Regions from separate parts of the Shewanella sp. HL-SH8 genome, predicted to be linked through region 2. Evidence: predicted binding sites of a transcription regulator. Region 2 holds the regulator's gene; the other holds the start of a gene.
What was found. The regulator FliA, encoded in region 2, starts transcription of late flagellar genes. The targets are predictions, from matches to a motif close to CTAAAGNTNNNNNNNNNNNNGCCGATA.

Region 1: a site for FliA is predicted at 5,702-5,728, ahead of ACRWQN_RS05640 (DUF5610 domain-containing protein). Genes of this name have one in related genera too.

Annotation. Positions count from the first base shown of each region.
Region 1 is NZ_CP195039.1:1,251,521-1,261,730, forward strand. Features, by position in the region: gene aroG (3-deoxy-7-phosphoheptulonate synthase AroG) at 1-516, shown strand, start outside; gene ACRWQN_RS05615 (hypothetical protein) at 563-739, opposite strand; gene ACRWQN_RS05620 (ABCB family ABC transporter ATP-binding protein/permease) at 1,143-2,927, shown strand; gene ACRWQN_RS05625 (hypothetical protein) at 3,329-3,574, shown strand; gene ACRWQN_RS05630 (hypothetical protein) at 3,672-3,863, opposite strand; gene ACRWQN_RS05635 (FMN-binding glutamate synthase family protein) at 4,046-5,536, opposite strand; gene ACRWQN_RS05640 (DUF5610 domain-containing protein) at 5,873-6,484, shown strand; gene ACRWQN_RS05645 (ferredoxin--NADP reductase) at 6,494-7,243, shown strand; gene ACRWQN_RS05650 (Fe(3+) ABC transporter substrate-binding protein) at 7,419-8,426, shown strand; gene ACRWQN_RS05655 (ABC transporter permease) at 8,515-10,146, shown strand; gene ACRWQN_RS05660 (ABC transporter ATP-binding protein) at 10,148-10,210, shown strand, end outside.
Region 2 is NZ_CP195039.1:1,797,075-1,807,284, reverse strand. Features, by position in the region: gene ACRWQN_RS08070 (membrane anchored protein in chemotaxis locus) at 1-172, opposite strand, end outside; gene ACRWQN_RS08065 (protein-glutamate methylesterase/protein-glutamine glutaminase) at 165-1,388, opposite strand; gene ACRWQN_RS08060 (chemotaxis protein CheA) at 1,413-3,623, opposite strand; gene ACRWQN_RS08055 (protein phosphatase CheZ) at 3,639-4,376, opposite strand; gene cheY (chemotaxis response regulator CheY) at 4,390-4,773, opposite strand; gene ACRWQN_RS08045 (RNA polymerase sigma factor FliA) at 4,817-5,536, opposite strand; gene ACRWQN_RS08040 (MinD/ParA family protein) at 5,529-6,410, opposite strand; gene flhF (flagellar biosynthesis protein FlhF) at 6,415-7,809, opposite strand; gene flhA (flagellar biosynthesis protein FlhA) at 7,839-9,938, opposite strand; gene flhB (flagellar biosynthesis protein FlhB) at 10,072-10,210, opposite strand, start outside.

The DNA of each region.
Region 1 (10,210 bases), 550 kb from region 2:
TCATGCCCAGTCGGTTTTAAAAATGGTACTGATGGCACCATAAAAGTGGCCATAGATGCGATTGGAGCAGCTAATGCCCCGCATCATTTTCTATCTGTTACCAAGTTTGGTCATTCTGCTATTGTATCTACCAAAGGAAATCCTGATTGTCATATCATTTTACGCGGAGGTAAAAAGCCTAACTACAGTGCAGAAGATGTCAGTAAAATCCAATCACAACTTATCTCGTCTCAATTAGCTGACAATATTATGATCGACTTTAGCCATGCCAATAGTGCTAAGGATTATAAACGTCAGATGCTAGTTGCTGAAGATGTAGCAGCTCAGATTGCTGCAGGTAATCATGGTATTTTTGGTGTGATGGTTGAAAGCCATCTAGTTGAAGGACGCCAGGATATCGTTGATGGCAAAGTTGCATGTTACGGCCAAAGTGTCACCGACGCATGTATAGGTTGGCAAGATACCGAAGCGCTTTTAGCCACGCTTAGCAACAGCGTAATAAAACGAAGAGGCTAAAAAGAGATTTAATTTAAGGCTTAATAAATATGGCGCCTTACGCGCCTTATTTTTTAATGCTTTGTGTTAAATACTCATTTGCTTTGGCAAGTGTTCCAAATGCTAAAATGAGATTGTTACGCCCTTTGTCTTGTAATTCAGGGTTATTTGACTCTATCATCATCCAAACCCATGTTTGAATTAACTGTAGTGGAGGGTATTTTATATTCTCACTGTCTAGCATAAAGCTTCCTACCAATCTTATTCAATTAACGATTACGCCATTAGCTTATAGTGCTAATTCTTTTGGGTAACCTAGTACGGTTAAAGAGTAACAAATTCTGATCTTAGAAATAACTCTTATTCGAGTCAAAAACCGCTAAAAGGCAATTTATTTTCAATTAACTAGTATTTTTGGAGTGCTTTAATTTAATTTAGTAGGTTAAAAGTACTGCTTTAATCGATTTAATAGTGTCATGCTGCTTTCGTTTGAGATTGTTTCTGAATATTTTAAATTATGCAGATTATTCTTATATGACGAATTTTGCATTTGTTAACATCATTGCTGTGAGTGCGGTGTTACCATGCCCACAGAGGAAATCGTCTCTATCTCAATATTTATCGCCCTTGATTAATTGGAGCTATTTATGCGGCCATCCGCTTATTTTGAAGGACCTGTAGGGAAACTTAATTGGACAGTATTAGGTATGCTTTGGCCTTATTTATTAGAATTTAAGGGGCGTATTTTTTTAGCTATGACCTGCTTGGTTGTGGCGAAGTTGGCCAGCGTGGGTTTACCGTTTATTTTAAAAGAGTTAGTCGATACGCTTGATAGTAATACTTCAGCTGCAAATGTCATTGTCGCCGCTCCAATCGTATTAGTGCTCGCATATGGTGCAATCAGATTCCTCAACGTGGTGATCGGTGAAATTCGTGACACGCTTTTTGGCCGAGTAACAGAAAGAGCCATGCGGCGATTAGGTTTGGCTGTATTTGAACATTTGCATCGATTAGATTTAGATTTTCATTTAGATCGTAGAACCGGTGGTTTATCCAGGGATATTGAACGCGGTACAAGCGGTGTAAGCTTTTTAATGCGTTTTATGGTATTTAATATTGTACCGACCTTGCTGGAAATCACCTTAGTGATTGGTATTTTTTTCTATCAATACGGGATTAGCTTTGCGTTAATCACACTTGTTTCTGTAGTGGCTTATATCGGCTATTCGGTTATGGCGACTGAGTGGCGTACTGAATTTGTACGAGAAGCCGCTAGGGCAGATTCTTTATCTAACACCCGTGCTATTGATAGTTTATTGAATTATGAAACAGTTAAATATTTCAATAATGAAGCCCATGAGGCCGCGCGTTATGACTCTGCTCTTTCAGAATGGGAAGTGGCAAAGCGAAACAACCGTTTATCATTATTTGCCCTAAATGCTGGACAGGCGTCGATTATAGCGATTGCGATGACAGCCATGATGTGGCTTGCTGCTGTCGAGGTGACTGAAAAAACCATGACAATTGGTGATTTTGTACTGATTAATGCCTTTATGATGCAGCTATTTATTCCACTTAATTTTTTAGGCTTTGTTTACAGAGAGATCAGAGGTGCACTGGCCAATATTGAACGTATGTTTGATATTTTGGATAAACAACCTACCGTAGTTGATAGGGAGCACGCCAGTGATCAACCCCCAGAGCTCGGTAAGATTAAGTTTGAGAATGTCAGTTTTCAATATGATGAAAGGCAAATATTAAATAATGTTAGTTTTGAAGTTCCTCTAGGTAAAAAAGTGGCTGTGGTTGGTGACAGTGGAGCCGGTAAATCGACCTTGATTAAATTACTGTTCCGCTTTTACGATGTTAATAATGGCCGTATTACCATAAATGATGTTGATATTCGCGATATGACTCAACAAGCATTAAGGCGCGCTATTGCGATTGTTCCCCAAGATACAGTGTTATTTAATGATTCTTTATTTGAAAATATTCGCTATGGTAGACCCAATGCAACCCAAGTTGAAATAGAGCAAGCCGCTGAACTCGCTCATTTGAGTGAGTTTATTAATGTGCTCCCTAAGCAATGGCAAACCAAAGTTGGTGAGCGTGGATTAAAGTTATCTGGTGGGGAAAAACAACGGGTCTCTATCGCACGCGCAGTATTAAAATCTGCGCCCTTTTTAGTATTCGATGAAGCAACATCATCTTTGGATAGCCGCTCTGAGAAAGCCATTTTAAACGCTCTACGTGATGCAGCTAAAGGACATACAAGTCTAGTGGTAGCACATCGTTTATCAACAATTATCGATGCTGATATGATAGTCGTACTAAGCAAAGGGCAAATAGTTGAAACAGGCACCCACGCGGAATTGATCAATAACAAAGGCTTGTATGCACACTTATGGACTATTCAGAATGAACAAACTTAAACAACCTCTTTCCGTGATGTAAACCTTATTAAACATTGGCTTATATTTGTTTTTGTGTTGCATTAACTTACGGCAAACCAGCTATTTAGGTGATAATTTGCCTTGTGTTCAAAACAATTAACAAGTTTGCTATGAAATAGGTTAAACGTGTTAGATTTAGCAAATTGAACGTATTTCATAACTCGAGTGAGGTTAAGTTGAATTGTTAACCTGTTGCAAGAAACAAGGTATAACTAGTGTTTATTAATAGTGTTTGAGTATAATTAACTCAACTATTTAACAGGATTATGGGTTGTTTATTAAAAAGCCGCACACTAGATTTGGATGGTTTGACAGCATGTCTCAAGTGCTTTTTTTTTAAATGCTAGTGTTAAAATGCTTATAACATATGGAGGTGGCTGATGCAGAATATTCTTTTAATCGCAGCCCTAGAAGGTACTCAACATCAGGTGAGTACAGATTGGTTTGCTATTGTTGCTATGTTAAAAGCGCGTGAATTATCAGATGATGAAATTAACCGTGTTTATAATGAATTGTGTGCAGGATTAAGAGTGACAACACGTGGGGTAACATTAGCGAAGCAGTCTATTAATGAAATGGACAAGAAAATTATTAAGCAATCTGAAAATAAGGATTTGCTGATATAGGTTTGTATTTAGAGAAGCTCGACTTAAGGCTTTAGTTGGAGAGTGAGTGCTGAAATATTTAGTAGTTACCAATAGTGCTTAGGAGTTATCAATAGAGCTATTTTTTTTGCCAACCAATACAAACCAGTTTTATTAAGGTATCGGGCTCTGTTAATGGAACAAGCCTAATAATTTTACCTTGTTCAAAACACACCATCTCGCCTTCAATTTCAGTTAGACGATCGCAATTTTTACAGCTGTAACTTGCTGTTTTTCCTTTTATTGCAGTTTGAACGTTCTTTAAATTCAAGATTGTATCCTTTAAAGCATTTTTATCGACTTTTAGTCACTATCTGGTAGTCGCTATCAGCTAGTCACTATAGGTGATGCATCTTACACTTTACCTCTGTAATGTGATCTATGCATCACCTTCTAGTCTAACTGATAATCAAAAAGCTTTAAAGTAATACTTTGGGACTGTATTCGAATAGCTTAATTAATCAGATGCTTATAATGTTTATCTAGAGAAACGGAAACACCACTAGAAATTACAATGTGTGCATGTTTTCGCGTCAATTGTCTCGCATCGTTAACACCGCAGGAGTGAGCTATCATTGTTAAATCATAATGTAAGAAATGATTGTAGTTGGCTACACGAGTCGATTTATCTTTGGGGTCGAGTCCTCGCTGTAATCGCTTATCGTGGGTGGTGATACCTGTCGGACAAGTATCTTTATTGCATTGTAGTGATTGAATACAGCCCAACGCAAACATGTTACCTCTGGCTGATGCGATAAAATCTGCACCTGTAGCGAGTGCCCATGCAACATAAGATGGCATGACTAACTTTCCAGTCGCAATAATTTTTATCCGCTGACGTAGCCCTTTTTGAATAAGTAAGTCGACTAACCTTGGCAGGCTTTCTCGCAGTGGTAAGCCAACATTGTCCATTAGAGCTTGAGGCGCGGCACCTGTTCCACCATCTGCGCTGTCTAAGGTGAAAAAGTCTGGTGCATGCTCAAACCCCCTTAGAGCAATTTCTTCACACATATCTTCAATCCAGGTGATATCGCCTATAACCGCTTTGATACCAGTTGGTTTTCCTGTTGCATTTCTTACTTGGGCAACCATGTCTAAAATATCTGCTACACAGGTAATTTCAATATGACCGTTAGGGCTGATAGAGTCCTCTCCAATGGGAATCCCCCTAATATTAGCTATTTCTTCAGTGACTTTTAGGCCTGGAAGTATACCGCCTTTACCTGGTTTAGCACCTTGGCTGAGTTTAATTTCAAACATTTTAACTTGTGGGTTAGCTGCTACTTGTTTCAATTTTTCGTTATCAAGGTGACCTTCTGCATTACGTACGCCATATTTTGCGGTGCCAATTTGAAATACTAAGTCACAATTACCTTTAAGATGATGTGGGCTTAATCCCCCTTCTCCAGTATTTAACCAGCAGCCTGCTTTTGCTGCACCGTGGGATAATGCGGTTATTGCAGGTCTTGATAATGCACCAAAGCTCATGGCTGAAATGTGGCAAATTTTGTCTGTGGTATAGGGCACATCACATTGCTCGCCAACCGTTACTGTGGCTGGTGCAACATGAATGTGATCACTGATAGGAAATGCTGAGTTGAGAAATAAAATACTGCCCTGCTTGTCTAAGGGCTGAGTTGAGCCAAAAGCAATGGTGCGCTCTACGTTTTTTGCTGCTCGATATACCCAGCTGCGCTCAGCACGATTAAAAGGTAACTCTTCGCGGTCGTTAGCAAAAAAGTATTGTCTAAAAAACTCACCTTGTTTCTCAAATAAATAACGAAATCGACCAATAACCGGATAATTATGCCTAATAGCTTGTTTTGTCTGAAGCTTATCAGCGATGTACATATACACTACACCAATGATAACGGCCCAAAATAGCATTAGAAACAGGCCTGCGAACAGATCTATCCCCCATAAAATCCACGGTTGCAATTGCATGTATTATCCTTAAATTAAGCGAGTTAAATTTGTCTCAACAGATTGATTAATCAATATAGTTGAAGATTACCTACTACAGTTGAAACTTATACTGAGTATCAAGAATAAGATCAATCTAGCTGAAATAACGAGTTTATGACTAGTCAAAACAACTAAATGAATAGTCTAAAGCTTAACAATATTCATTCGATGCAGTAATCGAAACGTTAATCTATGCCGTTAAATAAAGTATCTGATGCTAATGTTGAGTGTAAGGGTGATTTTTAAAAATATCACTTTAGGTTAATTTTTATTCGTCGATAAAGAGATATAGATTTCAAAAATGGAGCAGGCTTCATGGAAATTAAACCCAATAGAAATATGACCCAGTTTACATCATTGTCAAAAAATACAGAGAAAGATAAACAGGCTGTTGATAACGTCAGTAATCAGGGTGTGCGGTCAGAGGTTAAGCAAGCCAATATGTCTGTTAGCCAAATTACTAAGCGATTAATGAATGGACAAATTCTGGCGGCACAGGAGAAAGTGACGTTATCTTCCGGAGATCAATCACTGGCATTGTTATATCGCAGTGCCATTGATGCCATAGATGCTGAGCTTGATTTAGTCTTGGGTGAAAATAAACCCTCCAAATCAATGGAGGTTGAAGTTGATTACTCGCCTACAGCCACAGCAGATCGAATAGTACAATTTGCCACAGGTTTTTTTGGCTTATATCAGCAACAAAACCCCGAAGATGATTTCGAGACTCAGCTTAATAGCTTTATGGATAAGATATCTAAGGCGATAGATGACGGCTTTGGACAAGCCAAAGCCATATTGTCAGGTTTGAAAGTGCTTCAAGGCGATATTGTCGCTGGTGTGGATAGTACCTATGAGCATATTCAAAGTGGATTAGCTAAGTTTAAGTTAGACATGTTACCTTCTACTAAAGACGCAAAAGAATAAGGGTGTGTTATGTGGGTAACTGGTGAAGTAATTGAGCGAATTGATTGGAATGAAAAGCTTTTTTCCTTAAAGATTAAAGCGCCTGTTGAACCTTATATCGCAGGGCAGTTTATTAAGTTAAGCCAAATCCGAGATGAAAAACGTATTGCTCGGGCTTATTCAGTGGTTAACCCACCAGGCAGCGATTATATCGAAATATTAGCTGTAGCTGTTGAAAATGGTCAATTGTCACCCGATCTGCAATCACTTAACCCCGGTGACACAATTGAAGTGACACCCAAGGCGACCGGATTCATGACCCTAGATGAAATTCCCCATGGCGCACTGCAAGGTAAGCATTTGTGGTTGATTTCTACTGGCACCGCTGTTGGTCCCTTTATTTCAATGTTGTTAACTGACGAGCCTTGGCAGCGATTTGAAAAAGTTGTTTTGGTCTATGGTGTACGCTTAGCGTCGGACTTAGCGTATTTAGAATCTATTAAGCAGCTACAAGCAAAATATTCTCAACAATTTCACTTTATTCCTATTGTTACCCGTGAATCCTACGAAGATGCGTTAATGTGTCGTATTCCCGATGCGATTAATAATGGTCTGTTACAACAAAAAGCGTCATTAACGATTAATGCAGAAGACTCTCAAGTGATGATTTGTGGTAATCCTGGGATGATTTCTGATGCACAAACCGCACTATTAGAATTAGGGTTAACTAAAAACCTAAGAAGGGCTCCTGGGCAAATAACAGTAGAGAAGTACTGGTAATAAGCCACAGTGTTATATGCTTGCAGTACTGAGCGAGATCTAAGTCAACATCAATACAAATTTAATAAAATGCGCTTGCTCCTTTTGTGCTGATCATTTACCCTTGTCGCGATTGATAACTATTATCATTGTTAGTTGCTTTTGGCAGTTTAAATCAACCAAGGAGAATGTGGAAATGAAAATGGTACAAGGCACTGCGATTTTAGGTTTAGCATGTTTAGCCAGTTCTGCAATGGCGGATGAGGCGTTAACTGTATATTCATATCGACAAGCATTTTTGGTTGAACCTATCCTAGAGCAGTTTACTCAAAATACTGGTATTAAGGTCAATGTTGTATTCGCTAAAGATGGAATTGCAGAACGAATTGAACGTGAAGGCCGTTTGTCTCCAGTTGATGTTGTATTAACCTCTGACTTTTCTCGTTTAATGGAATTAGTTGAAAAAGATCTTGTCTCTCCAGTTAACAATGATGTGATTAATAGCAATATTCCTGAGGTTTATCGTTCACCTACGAATGATTGGTATGCACTAACTATGCGCGTACGTAATGTGTATTCTTCAAAAGAGCGCACCGGCAAGATTGATATCGATTATGAAGACCTAGCTAAACCGGAATACAAAGGTAAAATTTGTACTCGTAGTGGTAAGCACCCATACAATGTCGCTTTAGTGGCCTCTATGATCGCGCATCATGGCGAAGCAGAAACTAAAACCTGGCTTTCAGGCGTCAAAGCTAACCTAGCGCGCAAACCCCAGGGTAATGATCGCGACCAAGTGTTAGCGGTTAAAGAGGGAATGTGTGATGTTGCTATTGGTAATAGTTATTACTATGGCAATATGATGATGGATGAGAATCAAAAAAGCTGGGCTGAAGCCGTTGAGATAAACTTCCCTAATCAGGCTAACAGAGGTGCACACATTAACGTCTCTGGTATGGCGCTAGCTAAGTTTGCGCCAAGCAAAGATAATGCAATAAAATTAATGGAGTTTTTAACCTCTAATGTTGCTCAGCAAGCCTATGCGGACGTTAACATGGAATATCCGGTTAAAGCTGATGTGAAGCCGTCAAAACTTGTGGCATCATGGGGCGACTTCAAAGCAGATTCACTTCCTATTTATAAATTGGCTGAAAATCATCAAGCGGCAGTGAAGCTACTTGATGAAGTAAAATTCGACCTTTAATATCAATATTGATATTACGCCAGTTTTTGCATTGTCACTCAATACAGTGTCGAGGATTGCACCGTATTGATTTAACTGGATAGTTGTTATGATTTTAGGTTTATCCAGAAGCTGGTCGCTTACTGGTTACTTAATAGCGGCGGTGATCACACTGCCGCTTATTGCATTAATAATGCAAGCCACATTTCCCGATGAAGCCGTTTTTAAGCACCTGTTTGATACCGTACTTCCAACCTATATTGCTAATAGCTTATTGCTTATGCTGCTGGTGGGTATTGGCTCGTTAGTCATTGCCGTCCCTGCAGCATGGTTTGTTGCCCGTTGTGAGTTTCCTGGGCGTCGATATTTTCAATGGTTATTGCTATTACCTTTGGCTATGCCAGCCTATATAGTCGCCTATGTTTATACTGATATGCTGGACTATGCAGGTCCTGTACAACGTGTCCTAAGAGATTTGTTTCAGTGGAGTTCTCCACACGATTATTATTTTCCTGCTATTCGTAGCCTAGGTGGTGCAGCGATCATGTTATCGTTAGTGCTGTTCCCTTATATCTATTTATTGGCTCGTACCGCTTTTATGGAGCAGTCTTCTAGTTTATTACATGCATCGCGCATTATGGGGTCTAGCCCTTGGCGCAGCTTTTGGCGGGTAGCTTTACCTATGTCACGTCCAGCGTTGGCGGTTGGTGTGGCACTGGTTGCAATGGAAACCGCTGCCGACTATGCCACCGTAAGCTATTTTGCTGTACCAACATTAACCACGGCGGTATATGACACTTGGCTGGGCTATGGCAGTTTAACCGCGGCAGCCAAATTGTCAGCGATTATGTTATTAGTGATTTTTACTATGGTTGGCGTTGAGCGATTTGCCCGGCGCAAGCAAGAGTTATTTCAAAAGCAATCAGCGCTGAGTGACAATGATAGATATCGACTGACAGGGATTAAATCTTTTGCAGCTTGGGCATACTGTAGTGCACTATTATTATTTGCATTTTTACTACCGTTTATAATTTTGAGCGCTTATGCCATCGATTATTTTGACCAAAGTTGGGATGATCGTTTTTGGCAATATAGCTGGAATAGTTTGTACATTGCGGTACTCGTTAGCTTAATATGTTTATTATTAGCTTTAATATTGATGTTTGTACGTCGAGTGAGTCCTAGGCAATCGGACTCCCTGCCATCGCGTTTAAGTAGCACTGGTTACGCCTTACCTGGCACAGTTTTAGCGATTGGTGTGCTAGTACCTTTGACCTATTTAGATTTTGCGGTTAATGATATTTATGACTGGTTTGGCGCTCGCGGCCCTGGTTTGTTTTTTACGGGTAGTGTTTTTGCGCTTGTATTTGCATTCACGGTGCGTTTTTTAGCGATAGCAATTGGTAGCCTTGAGAGTAGTTATAAGCGCATATCACCATCGTTAGATATGGCCAGTATTACTATGGGCCAAAAGCCTAAACAGCTACTAATGCGTGTTCATTTGCCACTATTGCGCAAGGGCTTATTGGCTGGTGCGCTACTGGTATTCATTGAAAGTATGAAAGAGTTGCCCGCAGCGCTATTATTAAGGCCAATTGGCTTTGAAAATCTAGCGACCTATGTTTTCCAATTTGTGTCTGATGAAAAGCTCGAGCATGGCGCTCTGGCAGCTATTGTAATTGTATTTGTTGGACTTATTCCGTTGATTTATCTTAACCGTTCATTGGAGCATACTCGCTAATATGTCGACTCTTACCATCGAAAATGTCTCCAGTGATTACCAAGGACAGGTGATTTTAAACGGG
Region 2 (10,210 bases):
TCAGTAACACTTGTGAAGCTGCCAACCGTTCTACATCTGCCTTTAAAAGATCATTTTTTTTAAGGGCGTCAAAATATAAACTCGATAGCGCGATTACCGCTAACATTAATAAAAAAAGCATTAAATTGATACCGACGCTGCCACGGTAATATTTAAAACCTTGACTAGCCACGGGAAGTCTCTTTTAAAATTGACTCAGCCATGTTGTCCAAGCTAATAGAGTGACTAGCAATGCCTGCTGAGGCAACAGCTTGTGGCATACCATATACAACACAACTTGCTTCATCTTGCGCCCAAATATTGGCACCAGCAGCTTTCAGCATTCTAGCCCCTTCACGTCCATCTGCGCCCATGCCTGTTAATACTACGGCTAAAATGTCTCCCCCATAGGCTTTAGATGCCGATGCGAAGGTAATATCTACGCAGGGTTTATAGTTCATGTCACTGTTTCCAGGGATAACTTTTAACCGACCTGATATACCCGCTTTTTCTACTAACATTTGCATACCACCCGGCGCTAAATATGCACAGCCAGGCTTAAGCACATCGCCACTTGCCGCTTCTTTTACACTAATCTGGCAAAGGCTATCTAAACGAGTAGCAAAAGCAGGTGTAAACGCCGCTGGCATATGTTGAATAAGTAAAATGGGATGCGGGTAATTTGCAGGGAATTGAGTTAACACCTTTTGCAAGGCTACTGGACCGCCTGTAGAAGTACCAATTAGCAATAATTTATATGATTTACCACTGGCACGAATAGAAGAAGGTAAGTTCGGGACTGTTGATGCATTACCTAATGTTGAGCCTAACGTCGTTCGTGTTGAAGTGTCAGCTGAAGAAGACGATAAGCTCCTACGAGAGGTTAACGAACTTGCCGCATTGGCACTATTTAAATTTGTGTTGGATGAACTTAAGCTGCCAGTAAGTGAACTAGAAGACCTATAAGCTGTAGGAGCAGATGGTGATATACGGCTAACAGGTCTAAACACCCTTCTACGCCCTAACGCTTTTATACGTTGTTGTAGCAGAAGTATCGCATCATCTTTATTTGTAGCAATATCTTCAAAACGTTTAGGTAAAAAATCAAGTGCCCCAGCTTCAAGTGCATCTAAAGTCGATTTAGCACCATCATGAGTTAATGATGAAAACATAAGAATAGGAACAGGGGTACTTGCCATAATCGCGCGAACAGCACTTATACCGTCCATCACTGGCATTTCAATATCCATAGTGATGACATTCGGACTAAGTTCTGCCGCCATTTTAACAGCTTCTTCGCCATTGACAGCCACGCCCACAACTTCGAGTTCAGGATCTTGATTAACAATCTCACTGACTCGACGTCGAAAAAAGCTTGAGTCGTCAACAACTAATACTTTTATAGCCATTTCATTCCTTAAATAATGGAACTTTTATTTTTTATTTTTGGCGTACTGTTTTAATAAACCTGGTACATCTAAAATCAGCGCAATACCACCGTCTGAGGTAATTGTTGCCCCCGCCATACCCGGCGTACCTTGTAGCATACTTCCTAACGGCTTAATAACCACTTCTTCCTGTCCAATTAAACCATCAACCACAAAGCCAATCTGTTTTGTACCTAATTGAACAATAACGACATGGCCGTGCTTTTTATCACCATGTTTAAACTTAGTTTTATGGCTGTGCAACCAATGCTCTAAATAAAATAATGGTACGGCTTTATTACGTACAATAACGGTTAGCTGACCATCTACAACATTGGTTTTGGTTAAATCAAGATGGAAGATCTCATTGACACTTGATAGCGGTAACGCAAACACTTGCTTAGATACATCTACCATTAAGGTCGGCATAATAGCTAACGTTAACGGTACTTTAATTTCTAAAACAGTGCCTTTGCCCTTCAATGAGTCGATATGAACAGTACCGTTTAGCTGAGTAATACGGGTTTTCACCACGTCCATACCCACGCCCCGACCAGAAATATCTGATACTTCCACTTTAGTTGAAAAGCCTGGCGCAAAAATTAAATTATATGCTTCGGAATCTGTCATTCTAGATGCAGTATCCTCATCAAGCACACCACGGGTAATAGCTATCTCTTTCAGCTTTTGTGGGTCCATTCCTGCACCATCATCTTCAATTTTCAGTAAGATGTGATCGCCTTCTTGGCTTGCTGATAATGTAATAGTACCTGTTCTTGACTTGCCATTCGCCTCACGGGTAATAGGCATTTCAATCCCGTGATCAACCGAGTTACGCACTAAATGCACTAACGGGTCGGCTAAAGCTTCGGCGAGGTTTTTGTCTAGATCGGTTTCTTCACCAATCATAACTAAATCAATTTCTTTATTAAGTGTACGCGCTAAGTCACGCACAACCCGCGGAAAGCGACCAAAAACCTTCTTAATTGGCTGCATACGAGTTTTCATTACTGCGCCTTGCAAATCAGCAGTAACTAAATCTAAATTTGCCAGTGCTTTTGACATTTCCTCGTCTTCACGAGTAACGCCTAAACTAACTAACCTATTTCGGACTAATACCAACTCACCGACCATATTCATAATTTGATCAAGTCTAGCGGTATCAACACGAACAGTTGTTTCTCCCTGAGGAACAGATGCAGCCGCTTTTGTTGGCGCCTTATCTTTAATAACCACGTCAACATTTGCTACAGGAGCAGGTGCTTTAGGTTGAGGAACTGGAGCTGCAGCGGCCTTTACTGGCTCAACGTTTTTGGGTGCGGCAGTTTTGAGTGTTGCAGCAGAGCTTGACGAGGAAGTATCTACTTTAGCAGGCGAAGAACCTTTCCCGTGAAGCTCATCAAGTAATTTCTCAAACTCGTCGTCGGTTATATCATCTGAGTCTACCATTTGAACTGGAGGCTCTACAGATTTAGCTGGTGCAGGTTTACTCTCAGCTGCATTTAATTTATTTGAACCATGAAGTTCATCTAACAATGCTTCAAATTCGTCATCAGAAATTTCATCTGAGCCAACAGGAGCTGGAGCTGATTGCTGAGGTGTTTTAGCCGTTGATGAAGTAGTTGCTACAGGGCTATTACCTTGACCATGAAGCGCATCTAATAATGCTTCAAATTCGGACTCATTTATTTCGTCAATATTAGTGTCAGCGCTAACATTGTCTTCAATGAATTCTGGTTGATTGACAGGCGCGATTTCCTCTACGAGTTCTTCTACTGACTCTTGAATCAGCTCTTCACTCTGCCCGCCCATTTCTGATGGCAAAGGTGCACCCGAACTGAGTAGCTTCAATTTATTAAGTAGTTCGACTTCAACAGGATCTTGTTCTTCGCCTTGCTGAGTTTGGGCAAACATAATGTTAATAGCATCAACTGCCTGCAAAATGATATCCATCAATTCTGCATTAACACTCCGTTTGCCGGTTCTCAATAGATCGAAGGTATTTTCCGCTTCATGGCAGACGTCTACCATAGGTTTCAAACTTAAAAAACCAGCTCCACCTTTTACAGTATGGAAACCGCGAAAAATAGCATTCAACAAATTACTGTCATCAGGATTATTTTCAAGCGCAACTAACTGCTCTTGAAGAAGCTCTAAAATCTCACCAGCCTCTACCAAAAAGTCCTGGAGTATCTCTTCATCAACATCAAATGACATTCAACTGACTCCTAATTAGAAACCCAGACTGGATAGCAAATCATCAACTTCATCTTGACCTGCGACCACGTCATCACGCAATTCTGCGTGCATAATTGGGCCCTCTGCCTCTATTTTATTCTCTTTTTTAACAGTTTCCGGTTGCGGCGTATAATCACCAAATACTGTCAACATAGAGACTAGATTATTTTCGACTTCGCGAACTAAGTCGATAACTCGACGGATCATTTGCCCTGTTAAGTCTTGAAAATCCTGCGCCATCAGTATTTCATTTAGTAATTGTCGTAAACGGGTTGTATCGTGTTCACTATGTGACATAAGCTGCTGAACATCATGACAAAGTTTTTTGAACTCACTCAACTCTATGTCTCGACGCATTAACTTATCCCACATAGGGGTAACAGATTTTATATTGGTAATTATTGTATCGGCCAAAGGTAAACATTCTTCAACTGCATCCATGGTTTTATTTGCAGCTTGTTCTGTCATATCAATAACGTAATTTAATCTCTCTTTAGCATCCGGTATTTCAACCTTGGCTAATTCTGATAAACGGTTATCTACCTGAAAATCTTGAAGTGCACTATGAAGTTGACGTGTTAATTTCCCGACTTCTTCAAATAATTCACGCTGTATTGGTGTAGCGAGTTCTCTAACAACGTCGTCAGCTTGATCTTGCTCCCCCGCAGTAAGCAGTTCGACAAGTTGCTGGGCCTGCTCGAGAGTAATTAACCCCGATATTATTGGCTGCATAACTTATCCTTGCTTAAGCGAGACGTTCAAAAATTTTATCTAATTTCTCTTTAAGGGTAGCCGCTGTGAAAGGTTTAACAACATATCCATTCACACCTGCTTGGGCGGCTGCAATAATTTGCTCACGCTTAGCTTCTGCCGTAACCATCAAAACAGGTAAATGTTTTAATGAATCATCGGCACGAATAGCCTTCAGCAAATCAATACCTTGCATACCAGGCATATTCCAATCTGTTACAACAAAGTCAAAATCACCTTTTTGCAACATAGGTAAGGCTGTTGATCCATCATCTGCTTCTTGGGTATTATTGAATCCCAAGTCTCGCAACAAGTTCTTTATGATACGTCGCATTGTTGAAAAGTCGTCAACAATAAGAATCTTCATATTCTTGTCCAAGGTTTCCTCCGGTGAGCTGACACTCTAGTGCTCTAATTAATAATTATTGTTGTGTCCAATGCTTGAGTTTGCCTTTTAATCTAAGCATAGCCTGACTTAATATCTGACTAACCCTAGATTCGCTTACTTCAAGAATTGCACCGATTTCTTTTAAGTTTAACGCTTCGTCATAGTACAGTGAAAGTACTAATGCATCTCTTTCTGGTAAGGTTTTAATTGCTTCCACCAGCGCTGATTTAAATTGCGTTTCAGCTAATGCTTCAAAATTATCATCTGGTATTCCATCATCTGTGACTAACACATCTTGCGAAATACCTAAATCTTCTATGCCTATGATTTTCCCAACAGAAACATCATTTAAAATATGATGGTACTCATTGAGCGACATATCAAGTTTTTCTGCAATTTCTGTGTCACGAGCATCACGTCCCAATCCTTGCTCTAGTTCGTCAATAACCTGCGCAACCCGGCGATTATTGCGATGAACTGAACGAGGAACCCAATCACCACGGCGGATTTCATCAATCATAGCACCGCGTATCCGAATGCCTGCAAAGGTTTCAAACTTAGCCCCTTTGGTGTCATCAAATTTTGATGACGCTTCAAGTAACCCTATCATGCCAGACTGTAGCAAGTCGTCGAGTTGCACTGAAGCAGGTAATCGCGCCAACATATGATGTGCAATTCTTTTTACCAGCGGTGCATACTGTTCAACAACGGATGTTTTATTATCGAACTGAGTATACGCGGCGGCTTTATTCACTCACTCTATCCTCTTGTGTTTCTTTGCGTTGGACTAAACGTTCAACAAAAAACTCTAAGTGTCCACCCGGCTGTTGTGGAACTGGCCAGCTCATAATTTTATTTGCCAGGCCGTGATAAGCAATGGCTGATGGCGACTTTGGATACGCCTCAACAACTAACTTTTGCTTTCGCACAGACTTACGCAAATTCTCATCAAATGGCACGGTTGCAACTAGCTCTAAAGCAACATCTAAAAACCGATCCGTTACTTTACTTAGTTTAGCAAACAATTCCATTCCTTCACGTAAACTGCGTACCATATTAGCCACAATTTTGAAATGAAATACACCGTGTTCACGGCTTAATATTTTTATCAGTGCATAGGCATCTGTAATAGATGTCGGTTCATCGCATACCACAATTAATACATCTTGTGATGCCCTTGAGAAACTCAGTACCATATCTGAAATACCTGCCGCGGTATCGACAATTAATATGTCAAACTGTGTACGCATCTCACTGAAAGCACGAATTAATCCTGCATGTTGAGCCTGGGTTAATTCAACCATAGCTCTGCTTCCAGACGTTGCAGGAACAATACCAATACCTTTAGGGCCTCGAACAATGATATCGTCTAATTCGGCATCGCCAGATAAAACATGAGATAAATTTTTCTCGGCACGAATTCCTAACATCACATCAACGTTAGCTAAACCAAGATCCGCATCTAATACTAAAACACGTTTACCTTTTTCCGCTAGGGCAACGGCAGTGTTTATAGAAACACTGGTTTTTCCTACCCCACCTTTTCCACCGGATACGGCAATTACTTTAACTTTTTCGTTATTTGGTTGATTCATCATACGTAAACCACTTGCTTGATCACGGGTCATATTCTTACTCGAATGCATAAGTCATTTCATTCGACCATGCGCTTGTGTCTTGAGAAATTACTTGTTCTGTTTCATTTAACGCGGCTAAAGCTTGCTTAGCCAGAGCTAAAGTATCTGCTACTTTTATGTCTTCAGGAACACGTTGGCCATCAGTCACATAGCTTAATGGTAACTCATTTTGTATCAGAACGCTCAATGCACCTGCAATTGATACAGATTCATCTAATTTGGTTAAAATTACACCCGCTAATGGAATGCGTTTAAAATGATTAACCGCGTCTTGTAATACCCTGCGTTGCCCTGTTGCCGACATCACTAAATAGCTGCGAATTGGGATCCTACTGTTTGCTGTCAAATTATCAAGTTGTTGATAAAGACGCATATCACGTTGCCCCATACCCGCTGTATCTATAAGTACTAACTTGCGACTTCTAAATTGGTACAAAATCTGTTCTAGCTCGGTGACATCATGTGCTTGCTTTACTGGACAACCCATTATTTTGCCATAAGTTGCTAATTGCTCATAGGCGCCAATACGATAATGATCCGTTGTAATAAGTGCAACTTGATCTGCACCATGTTGTGCTGCAAAACGTGCAGCAATTTTTGCCAGAGATGTCGTTTTACCAACACCAGTTGGTCCAACAAAAGCCACAACGCCTCCGCGCTTTACAATATCATCACCTTGGTTATCAAGTAAGTTAGCCAAACTTTGTGGTAATGAACGCACTAATTCCGCTGGATTATAGTGTTGACTCAAAGATGAAAGTTTAGCTGAAACGGGTGCTGAAAACTCTGCAGCAAGTAGTTTACTTTCAAGCATAGCACCCACAGGATCTTTCCGCTTTTTTTGTTCAGTCATCAATGAAGATACTTGATGAGTCAGTAAGTTACGTAATGAAGCCATTTCTTCACGAAGCGCATCCATTTCGGTCGAACTGACCTTATTATTTTTTGACTGCTTATCAAATCCAGCTTGTTGCTGATATTGGGGTTTAGCTGGCTTCGCCTCAGCTGTCACGCCTTGTAATTGGCGCGCCCATTCAGGTAAATCAGAGTCATCTTTTTTAGGAGGCATTTGCTGACTTAAGCGGCTTTGTTGTTTCTCTAACAACGCTTGTAATGAATCTGCCGCTGGCGGTGGATTAATTTTTGTCTTTGCCTTGATTACAGAGTTAGATGCAAGTGATACGCGATCCTCACTTAGATCCATAAAGCCTGGAGTCGGTGCCGCCATAGCGGCACTCGCCTTAGGCTCATCGTAATCAACGGCGGCGACAATCTCGATCCCGCCTGCCACTTTTTTATTCGACATAATGACAGCGTCAGAGCCAAGGGTCTCTTTTACTTGCGCTAATGCTGCGCGCATATCTTTGGCAAAAAATCGTTTAATTTTCACTTACGCACCTCTTTTATCTGACGTTATCACTATTGGCCAACAGATGAAACAATCCGTATCTGTTTCTCATCTGGAATTTCTTGATACGAAATTACCCTTAAATTTGGAATAGTGTACTTAACAAATCGTGACAGAGTTGAACGTAGCATGCCTGATGTCAATAAAATGGCTGGCTGACCGACCATTTCTTGTTTCTGTGAAGCATCAAGTAATGACTGCTGCATGCGTTCTGCAAGGCCTGGTTCAATATTTGGCCCCTCTCCCCCTGTCGCCTGCATAGACTTATGCAACATTTGTTCCAACTCTGGAGCCAAAGTAATGACGGGGATTTCTAGCTCAGGTCCGGATATTTCTTGCACAATCATACGTTTTAGCGCGATTCGAACTGCAGCGGTAAGTACTTCAGTATCATTACTTTTGGTGCCGTATTCCAGCAAAGTTTGCACTATAGTACGTAAGTCACGCACAGACACGCCTTCATTCAATAGATTTTGCATTACTTTAACCACATTACCTAGCGACATTACATCCGGTATAAAGCCATCAACAAGTTTTGGTGACTGTTTAGAAAGCATGTCCATTAATTGTTGTACTTCTTCATAGCCTAATAACTTAGCAGCATTATTACTGAGTAATTGGCTGATATGAGTTGCTACCACAGTTGCAGTATCTACCACTGTATAGCCTAGTGTTTGCGCATGCTCACGTTGCTCTGGTGCAATCCAAACGGCTTCTAGCCCAAATGCAGGATCGGTAGTTTCTATGCCATCAAGCTTGCCATAAACCTGCCCAGGGTTAATGGCTAACTCACAATCATGCCTCACCTCAGCCTCACCAACCACCACGCCCATTAAATGAATACGATATGAATTTGGCGATAAATCGAGATTGTCACGAATATGCACTGCTGGCACTAGAAAACCTAACTCTTGTGATAGCTTTTTACGCACCCCTTTAATTCTACTTAATAACTCTCCACCTTGACCTTTATCAACTAAGGGGATGAGTCTATATCCGACTTCTAAACCGATAGTGTCAACGTGACGAACATCGTCCCAACTTAAATCTTTTGGTTCTTTATCTTTAATATCTGGCGGGCCTTTTTTGACAAGCTCTAATGCTGCGGATTTTCTATCATTAATACGTTTGTTAACAAAATAAGCCGCACCGGCTGTCAAAAATGCAAAACTGATAAAGGCAACATGTGGCATACCAGGTACAATACCCATAACAAATAACAAACCTGCTGCAATAGCTAACGACTTAGGCTTGTCAAACATCTGACTCATCATCATCTGGCCCATGTCACCAGATTCATTTTGACGAGTAACCATTAGAGCAGCTGCAATTGAAAGTAGTAAACCAGGTATTTGAGCGACTAGACCATCACCAATAGTCAGTAGAGTGTAAACTTCTACTGCACTAGAAAAATCCATTCCATGCTGAACCATACCAATGACGAAGCCGCCCAACATGTTAATCACCAAAATCATAATACCGGCTATGGCATCGCCTTTTACAAATTTTGAGGCACCGTCCATCGCACCATAAAAGTCTGCCTCGCGAGTGACTTCTTCGCGACGAATACGCGCTTGATCTTGATTTAAAATGCCAGCGTTCAAGTCAGCATCAATGGCCATTTGTTTACCGGGCATAGCATCCAAGGTAAACCGCGCACTGACCTCTGAGATACGACCTGCACCTTTAGTAACAACAGCAAAGTTGATAATAATCAAGATTAAAAATACAACTAAGCCAACAGCATAGTTACCACCAATAACCACTGAACCGAAGGCTTCAATGACTTTACCCGCCGCGTCGCCACCATTATGACCTTCTAGTAATACCACTCGAGTTGAAGCCACATTTAAGGCAAGTCTTAGTAAAGTAGCCACTAAAAGTACTGTGGGGAAAGCGGCGAAATCGAGTGGCCTGTCGGTATAAATAGCGACAAGCAGCACGACTAAAGCCAGTGCAATGTTGAATGAAAACAAGATATCTAATAAGAATGGCGGGATCGGTAAAACAATCATCCCTAATGCCGCCAACACTAACAGAGGCGTACCAATTCCTTTAAAGGTTGATGGTCGGATTTGTTTAAATTGCCCGAAAACTGCTTTTACATCCATTCGCGAAAGCCTTTTACTGATGAATTTTTGACGCGTACAGTCAAATAGCAAGAATTAAGCCAACAAAAAAATTCAATCATAATTTGATAATAGAATCTATTTACTAGGATTAAAAAACAATCTAAGAGTGTTATTAATGCTTTAGTTCATCCGGAATGGGTTGTTTTAACGGGACTGGTATAGGACGACGCCCCTTACCTTTTTGGTATTGTTTTAACTGAAATACATATGCAAGCACCTGAGCAACAGCGGTAAATAAGCCTTCTGGCACT